2 regions of the Kitasatospora sp. NPDC058492 genome follow, and region 2 is predicted to be linked to the other one. Evidence: riboswitches for the same ligand, from Rfam matches in the RefSeq annotation. Region 2 holds a riboswitch; the other holds the start of a gene.
The links. Region 2 has a riboswitch for cobalamin ahead of ACFWPI_RS36805 (ABC transporter substrate-binding protein). Riboswitches for the same ligand answer to the same signal wherever they lie in the genome.

Region 1 (4,164 bases), on a different contig from region 2:
CTGGCCGCCTCCAGCTCCGTGGCCATGTCGGCGAGCCGGAACTGCAGCGCCTGGGCGTGCAGGAGCCGGGCGCCGAACGCCTCGCGGTCCGCCAGATAGCGGGTGGCCCGCTCCAGGGCGTCCTGCGCTCCGCCGAGGGAGCAGGCGGCGATGCCGAGCCGGCCGCCGTTCAGCCCGTTCATGGCGATCCGGAAGCCCTCGCCCTCGGCTCCCAGGAGGCGGTCGGCCGGGAGCCGGACGCCGTCCAGCCGCACCTGGCGGGTGGGCTGGGCGTTCCAGCCCATCTTCTTCTCGTCGGGCCCGAACGAGACGCCGGCGTCGTCGCGTTCGACGACGAACGCGGACACCCCGCCGGCCCCCGGTCCGCCGGTGCGGGCCATCACCAGGTAGACCTGGGAGGCCCCTGCGCCCGAGATGAACTGCTTGACGCCGTCGAGGACCCAGTGCGCCCCGTCCCGGCGGGCTCGGGTGGTCAGTGCCGCCGCGTCCGAGCCCGCGCCGGGCTCGGTGAGGCAGTAGCTGGCGGGGGTCGCCATGGCGCTGAGGCCCGGCAGCCAGCGGGCGCGCTGGGCGTCGTCGCCGTAGCGGTCGATCATCCAGGCGACCATGTTGTGGATGGACAGGTAGGCGGCGATGGACGGGCAGCCGGTGGCCAGCGCCTCGAACACCAGCACGCCGTCGGCGCGGGTGAGCCCGGAGCCGCCGGACTCCTCGCGGACGTAGACACCGGCCAGGCCGACGTCCGCCGCCTTGCGCAGCACGTCCACCGGGAAGTGCTTGGCCTGGTCCCACGCGACCGCGTTCGGCGCCAGGTGTTCGCGGGCGAAGGCCCGGGTGGTCGCCGCGATGGCGAGCTGGTCCTCTGTGAGGTCGTGCACGGCGCCCTCAGCCCATCGTCGGGATGGTGAAGCTCGCGCCCTCCTTGACCCCGGAGGGCCAGCGCGAGGTGACGGTGCGGGTGCGGGTGTAGAAGCGGATCGAGTCCGGCCCGTGCTGGTTGAGGTCGCCGAACCCGGAGCGCTTCCAGCCGCCGAAGGTGTGGTACGCGACCGGCACGGGGATCGGCACGTTGACGCCGACCATGCCGGTGTTCACCCGGCGGGCGAAGTCCCGCGCCGTGTCGCCGTCCCGGGTGTAGACGGCCACGCCGTTGCCGAACTCGTGCTCGCCGGGCAGGCGCAGCGCCTCCTCGTAGTCGGCGGCGCGGAGCACGGTCAGGACGGGGCCGAAGATCTCCTCCCGGTAGATCCGCATGTCGGGCGTGACGCGGTCGAACAGCGAGGCGCCGAGGAAGTAGCCGTCCTCGTGCCCCTCCAGCCGGAAGTCCCGCCCGTCGACGACGAGTTCGGCGCCCTCCTCGACCCCGAGGTCCAGGTAGCCGCGGACCCGCTCCAGCGCGTCGGCGCCGACCAGCGGGCCGAAGTCCGCCGCCGGGTCGTCCGAGCGCCCGACCTTCAACGCGGCGATCCGCTCGACCAGTTTGGCCACCAGGGCGTCGGCGGTCTCCTCCCCCACCGGGACGGCCACCGAGATCGCCATGCAGCGCTCGCCGGCCGAGCCGTAGCCGGCGCCGATCAGCGCGTCCGCGGCCTGGTCGAGGTCGGCGTCCGGCATCACGACCAGGTGGTTCTTGGCGCCGCCGAAGCACTGCGCCCGCTTCCCGTGCGCGGCGGCGGTGGCGTACACGTACTGGGCGATCGGTGTGGAGCCGACGAACCCGACCGCCTGCACCCGCGGGTCCTCCAGCAGGGTGTCGACGGCCTCCTTGCCGCCGTTGACCACGTTCAGCACGCCCGGCGGCAGCCCGGCCTCCAGGAACAGCTCGGCGAGGCGCAGCGGCACCGAGGGGTCGCGCTCCGAGGGCTTGAGGACGAGGGCGTTGCCGCAGGCGATGGCGGGTGCGGCCTTCCAGAGCGGGATCATCGCGGGGAAGTTGAACGGCGTGATGCCCGCGACCACGCCGAGCGGCTGGCGCATCGAGTACACGTCGATGCCGGTGCCCGCGTTGTCGCTGAACTCGCCCTTCAGCAGGTGCGGGATGCCGGCGGCGAACTCCACGACCTCCAGGCCGCGTTGGATGTCCCCGTGGGCGTCGGCCACGGTCTTGCCGTGCTCGGCGGACAGCAGCCGGGCCAGTTCCTCCTTCTCCTGCTCGACGAGTTGGAGGAAGCGCAGCAGGACGCGGGCGCGCCGCTGCGGATTCCACGCGGCCCATGCGGGCTGGGCCTGCGCGGCGTCGGCGATCACCGCCTCGACCTCGGCCCGGCTCGCCAGCGGCACCCGGGCCTGCACCCGGCCGGTGTTGGGGTCGTACACGTCGCCGAAGCGACCGGAGGTGCCGGCGGTGGGCTTGCCGGCGACGAAGTGGGTCAGTTCTCGGACCGTCGGGTTCCTTCTCTCGACAGGGGTGGGGAGAGGAGGAGGATCGGAGGCCGCCGCCGGTCGGCGGGCGCACGGTGGTGCGCCCCGCGACACGGGCGTGCGGCGGCAGAACGGAACGTCAGAGTGTCGGGGCCCCGGCGGCCGTGGGCACGGGACGACCAGGAGCGGCAGTGGAGCGGGAGCAGCCCGGAGTCATGCGTGTCGTCTCCATCCTCGTGGAAAACACGGAACACCCGCGGCCGGTATCCTGACTCCCGGATCACCGCACGCCCCCAGGCCTTCCCGGCTGGCTGCCAGTGGCCTTCGTCTGCGAGGACGAACTCCCCGGTCACAGTGGCGGGACCGTGCCGGACTCACACCGGCTTCCCTGACACCGCGGACCTGCCGTCGACCATATAGTTGGACGTCCTAGTAAGTCCAGAGGCCCGCACGCGCGTTGTGCCATCGACTTTCCACCGCGCCGAGCGGCACGTGACCGGACGGTGTCCGCAAATCAGGCGCCCGGCAGCGCGGGGCCGCGAGCCCGTAAAATTAGCTGAGGCACACCTAAGCAACACAGGCCGGGCCCATCTTCGCCATACCGGCGCGGGCAGGCCTCGGCCGCCGACCGCTGTCGGCGCCGGAGGTGCGCCTGCCGGGAGTGTGCCTTCCGGGAGTGTCGGGACAGGGAGAACGATGTGAGGGTCGGTCGGGACGCCAGGCGTCCGCACGGGGAACTGGTCGCGGACGTGCTGGCGGTGTTGTGGGCGGCCGGCGAGCCGCTGACCGCCCAGCAGGTCAAGGAGGCGCTGGACCACGGGCTGGCCCGCACCACCGTGACGACGATCCTCACGCGTCTGCACGAGAAGGGGACCCTGGTCCGCAGCCGCCCCGCGCGGTCCTTCGCCTACGCCCCGGTGGAGGACGCCGCCGGACTGGCGGCCGGGCGCATGCGCCGGGAGTTGGAGAAGGAACCCCAGCGGGACCTCGTGCTGAAGCGGTTCGTCTCCTCCCTGTCCGAGGACGACGAGGACGTGCTGCGCCGCCTGCTCCTCGATGCCCAGACCGAGGCCGAGGCCGAGGCCGGGGCCCAGACCGGGGCCAGGGCCGCGACCGCGGCGGACTCCGGCAGGCCCGGGCCCGAGGACGACGCATGGGCCTGATCCTGACGGTCGTCGCCCTGGCCCTGCTGCTCCCCTGGGCCGCGGCGCCCGCCGCACGCCGCTTGGCCCTGCTGCTCCCTCCGCGCGAGGCCTCGCTCGTACTCACGGGCGCGGCCGTCCTGCTGGCGGGCGGCACCGTCGCGGCACTCGCCGGGCTGTTCCACGTCCCGTTCCTGGCAGGCCTGGAGCACCTGCCGCTGTCCGGCGTCGTCGCCCGGTGGCCGGCCGTGGTGCCGGTGTCCTGCGCTGCCGGGGCCGCGCTGGCCGTCCAGGCCGTACGGCTGACGCTGCGGTGGCGCGGGCACCGCGTGCTCCTCGCCCGCGCCTGGGGCCTGACCGCTGATGCGACGAGCGACGGCGACCTGCTCGTGGTCGCGGGCAAGGACGCCGAGGCCTTCGCCCTGCCCGGCCACCGGGGGCGCCCCGGCCGCGTCGTCGTCTCGGCCGGCATGCTGAGCGCGCTGGGCCCGGCGGAGCGCGCGGTGCTCCTCGCCCACGAGCGCGCCCACCTGCGCGGGCGCCACCACCTGCTGTCCGCCGCCGTCGACCTCGCCGCCGCCGTACACCCGGCGCTGGCCCGGCTGCGGGCCGACCTCGACTACCACCTGGAACGCTGGGCCGACGAGCAGGCCGCCGCCGC
Region 2 (4,164 bases):
ACAGGTCGCCGGGCGTCAAGGCCTCACCGGGCGTGGGCAGTTCGCCGGCGATCGCGGTGCTCGCGCCGACGGCCGTGGTGCCCAGGATCGCGAGGGAGTGCCCGAAGCTGTGGAACAGCGGCAGCGGCCACAGCAGCCGGTCCTCGGAGGAGAGCCCGAAGAGCGGCGCGTAGCAGGCCGCCACCGACCACAGTGCGCTGCGCTGTGTGGAGAGCACGCCCTTGGGGCGGTGGGTGGTCCCGGAGGTGTAGAGCAGCCAGGCCGGATCGTCGAGCCCCAGATCGTCGGGGGCCGCGGGCCCGTCCCCGGTCGAGGCCGCAGCCTCGAAGAGGACGGTGCCGTCGGGGGCGTTCGAGGGGATCGGGCCCGCCCCGGTGAGCACGGTGTGCAGGCCGCGGTACGCGGCGCCGAGGCGGTGCAGCTGCGTGAGGTGCGCGGGGTCGGTGATGATGGCCGAGGCGCCGCTGTCCCGCAGGTAGTAGTCGAGTTCGTCGTCAGAGGAGCGGGGATTGAGCAGGACACCGACCGCCCCCGCCCGCAGCACGGCGAGGCAACCCTCCACCAGCTCCACGCAGTTGCCCAGGCAGAGCGCCACCCGATCCCCGCGCCGGACCCCCGCCCGCACGAACGACCCGGCCAACCGCCCGGTCCGCCGCTCCAACTCGGCGTAGCTGACGCCGCGCGAGAAGTCGTGGAACGCCACCCGCTCCGCCGACCGTTCGGCGTGCCTCTTCAGCAACTCCGGCAGCGGCCGCACCAGATCGTCATACCGCAGTTCACCACTCACGCCCCGGCTCCGACCTCTCGCCACTCGCGACCCACTCCCCCGTCGATCCCCTCCGTACCCAGTAACACACGGGCACAGACCGAGTCCTGCGGACTCGCCGCAGCTGCGCTTGCGGCCGCCGAGGAACCGCGGCACTTCGAGGCAGCAATCAGGCCTCTGACCTGCGGAAACAGCAGCTCTCCAGCCCGGGAGGGCGCGAGGGCACAGCGCCGTGGACTTTGAGCGCTGCCCCCGATACCGCCCTCCCCGTCCGGCGCCCGTGTCAGGCTGGGGGAATGCTCTCCGACTCCGCCGCCCCCAACGCCTGGCACACCCCGGCCGAACTGGCGCCGCTCGACGGCAACGAGGCCTTCCGCGGCACCGATGCCGGGACGGTGCTGGACTTCTGGCGCTACGCGATGCCCGACTTGCGAACCAACACCACCCGGGGCCTGCTCGCGGAATTCCTGGTCCACCGCGCCGTCGGCGCTGTGGCACGCAACATGGAATGGGACAGCTTCGATGTCCTGACGCCTGACGGGCTCAGGATCGAGGTCAAGACCAGCGCCTACCTCCAAGCCTGGGGGCAGCGTCAGCTGTCGGAGATTCGCTTCTCCCGGCTGCGCGGACGCACCTGGACTCCCGAGGACGGTGACGCCGCAGAGCAGTCCTACAACGCGGATGTCTACGTCTTCGCCCTCCATATCGCGCTCACCCACGCCGACTACGACCCGCTCGACATCGGCCAGTGGCGCTTCTACGTTGCTTCCCGTGCTCTCGTGGAGGCCACCGGACAGGCCAGCCTGGGCCTTGCTTCCGTACGCCGGCTGTGTGGCGAACCCGTCGACTACGAGGAGCTCGCGGTCCGGATCTCGGCCTGCTCCCTCCAGTCACCCTCAACTGGCGGAGCCACCGAAGCTGCCACCGCCACTGCGTGACAGCGCGCTGGAAAGCCGGCAGGCCGAACACACACCTCCGTCAAGGCGCTGCCGCTGCCGGCGCTTCGCGTGGCCGGTGGGCGTCCTTGAGCCGGTCAGCACCGACCTGACCACGCCTGATACCTTGCCATCGCCGTGGTGTACGGGAAACCGGTCTGAGTCCGGTGCGGCCCTCGCCACTGTTGCCGCGGAGTTCCGCGGCCCTCGCTGACCGGCTTTTCCAGCGGTCAGGGCCACTGGGCGGGCTGGAAGAGCCGTCCGGGAAGGTCGGCTGCGGCGTGTTGATGCGGAAGCCAGGAGACCGGCCACGGCGCGACATGTTCCACGAGGGTTTTGGAGAACACGTGCCCAGCGGTCTGCTGTATCCGTTTCGATCGATATGTTCCGTTCGTCCCACAGGTCCGATACGTGTCGGCCGGGTGGTCGCGGCCGTCCTGTTCACCGGCGCGCTCGGGGCTTGCACCGGCGCCCCCGCGCCCGCCACGTCCGGCGGGGCGGCCGGAAGTGCCGCGCCGGTGAGCGTGGACAACTGCGGGACGACCGTGACGGTCGGCGCGCCGCCCGCCCGGCTGGTGACGCTCAACGAGGGTGCCACCGAGGTGGCCCTGTCCCTCGGCCTGCAGTCCCGCATGGCCGGTACCGCCTACCTCGACGATTCCGTCCCGGAGAAGTGGAAGGCGGCCTACGACTCCGTCCCGGTGCTCTCCAAGGACTACCCGACGAAGGAGAAGCTCCTCGCGGCCCGTCCCGACTTCCTGTACGCCTCCTACTCCAGCGCGTTCACCGACAAGGTCGCGGGCAGCCGGGACGAGCTGCGCGGCCAGGGCATCCCGTCGTACCTGTCCCCGTTCGGCTGCTCGGACAAGAGCCAGGTGCCGCCGACGACCTGGCAGGCGGTGTGGGGTGAACTGAACGACGTCGCCGAGGTCTTCGGTGTCACGGAGCGGGCCGCCGCGATCCAGCAGCAGCAGGAGCAGCAGCTCGCCCAGTTCACGGCGACGGCCGCGGGCAAGGGTCTGAAGGTCCTGTGGTACGACTCGGACACCAAGTCGCCGTTCGTCGGTGCCGGCCACGGCGGACCTCAGCTCGTGCTCGATGCCGTGGGCGCCCGCAACGTCTTCGGGGACCTGCCCGGTGGCTGGCAGAACGTGAGCTGGGAGAAGGTCGTCGCGGCGGACCCGGACGCCATCGTGGTCGCGGACGCCGGCTGGGACACCGCCCAGTCCAAGATCGACTACTTGGAGAACGACCCGGTGCTGAGCAAGCTCACCGCCGTGCAGCGCAAGGCTTTCGTGGTGGTGCCGTTCTCGGAGTCGACTCCCGGCGTGCGGCTCGCCGACGGTGCCGCCCGGGTGTCCGCAGGGCTGGGCCAGCTGCACCCGGGTTCATGACCACCGAACCCCGCCCCGTCGTGCGGCCCTCCGGTCCGGGCCGCGCGACGGCGGCCCTGGCCATCGGTGCGGCCCTGCTGCTGACCACCGTGCTCCTCGGCCTGGCCGTGGGCTCGCAACCCGAGCCGGTCCGGACGGTGATCGATGTCGTGGCGCGCCGTCTCGGGCTGGGCGGCCAGCACGTCACGCTGCTGGACGACCAGATCGTCTGGCAGTTGCGGCTGCCCCGGGTTCTGGGAGCGGCTGCCACCGGCGCAGGCCTCGCGGTCTGCGGCGCGGTGCTGCAGACGCTGACCGGGAACGACCTGGCCGATCCCTTCCTGCTCGGGATCTCCGACGGAGCCGCCGCAGGCGCGGTCACCGTGATCGTCCTCGGCGTCGGCGTGACCGGCGCCGTGGGCACCGGCGCGGTGGCGACGGCGGCCTTCGCCGGTGCCCTGCTCGCCGCCGCCGTCGTCCTGGCACTGGCCGGCGCCCGCACCCGGTCCCTACCGACCACCCGGACCGTGCTCGCCGGCATCGCGGTGGGGCAGATGTGCGGGGCCTACACCTCGTTCGTCGTGCTGGTCCTCGGGGACCGCAACGCGGCGCGCGGTGTCATGGAGTGGACGCTCGGCTCGGTCGCCGGCGTGCGCTGGCCCACCGCCGTCTTCCTGACCGCGGTCGCGCTGGTCGGCGTCACGGTCCTGGCCTCCTCGGCCCGCGACCTGGACGCCTTCGCCTTCGGCGAGACCGCCGCCCGCTCCCTCGGCGTCCACGTCGAGCGCACCCGCTGGCTCCTCGTCGCCACCGCCGCGCTGGTGACCGCGTGCCTGGTCGCCAACACCGGCGTCATCGGGTTCCTCGGCCTGGTCGTACCGCACGTGGTCCGACTGGTCTGCGGCCCGCGCCACGCCCTCCTGCTGCCCGTGTCGGCACTGGTGGGTGCGTCCCTCCTGGTGGGCAGCGACATCGTGGCGCGCTCGGTCCTGCCCGACCGGGAGATCCCCGTCGGCGTCATCACGGCCGGACTCGGAGCGCCCTTCTTCGCCTGGCTGCTGTGGCGCCAGGGGCGGGCCGAGGGGGGACC

Region 1: linked by a shared signal. The riboswitch ahead of ACFWPI_RS05985 (CoA-acylating methylmalonate-semialdehyde dehydrogenase) and the one ahead of ACFWPI_RS36805 (ABC transporter substrate-binding protein) in region 2 are both predicted to bind cobalamin.

The regions. Positions count from the first base shown of each region.
Region 1 covers NZ_JBHXMU010000006.1:39,647-43,810, forward strand. Annotated here, with positions in the region: gene ACFWPI_RS05980 (acyl-CoA dehydrogenase family protein) at 1-878, opposite strand, end outside; gene ACFWPI_RS05985 (CoA-acylating methylmalonate-semialdehyde dehydrogenase) at 886-2,373, opposite strand; cobalamin riboswitch at 2,602-2,793, opposite strand; gene ACFWPI_RS05990 (BlaI/MecI/CopY family transcriptional regulator) at 3,060-3,524, shown strand; gene ACFWPI_RS05995 (M48 family metalloprotease) at 3,515-4,164, shown strand, end outside.
Region 2 covers NZ_JBHXMU010000092.1:23,211-27,374, forward strand. Annotated here, with positions in the region: gene ACFWPI_RS36795 (type I polyketide synthase) at 1-787, opposite strand, end outside; gene ACFWPI_RS36800 (hypothetical protein) at 1,063-1,704, shown strand; cobalamin riboswitch at 1,824-2,029, shown strand; gene ACFWPI_RS36805 (ABC transporter substrate-binding protein) at 2,124-3,095, shown strand; gene ACFWPI_RS36810 (iron ABC transporter permease) at 3,092-4,164, shown strand, end outside.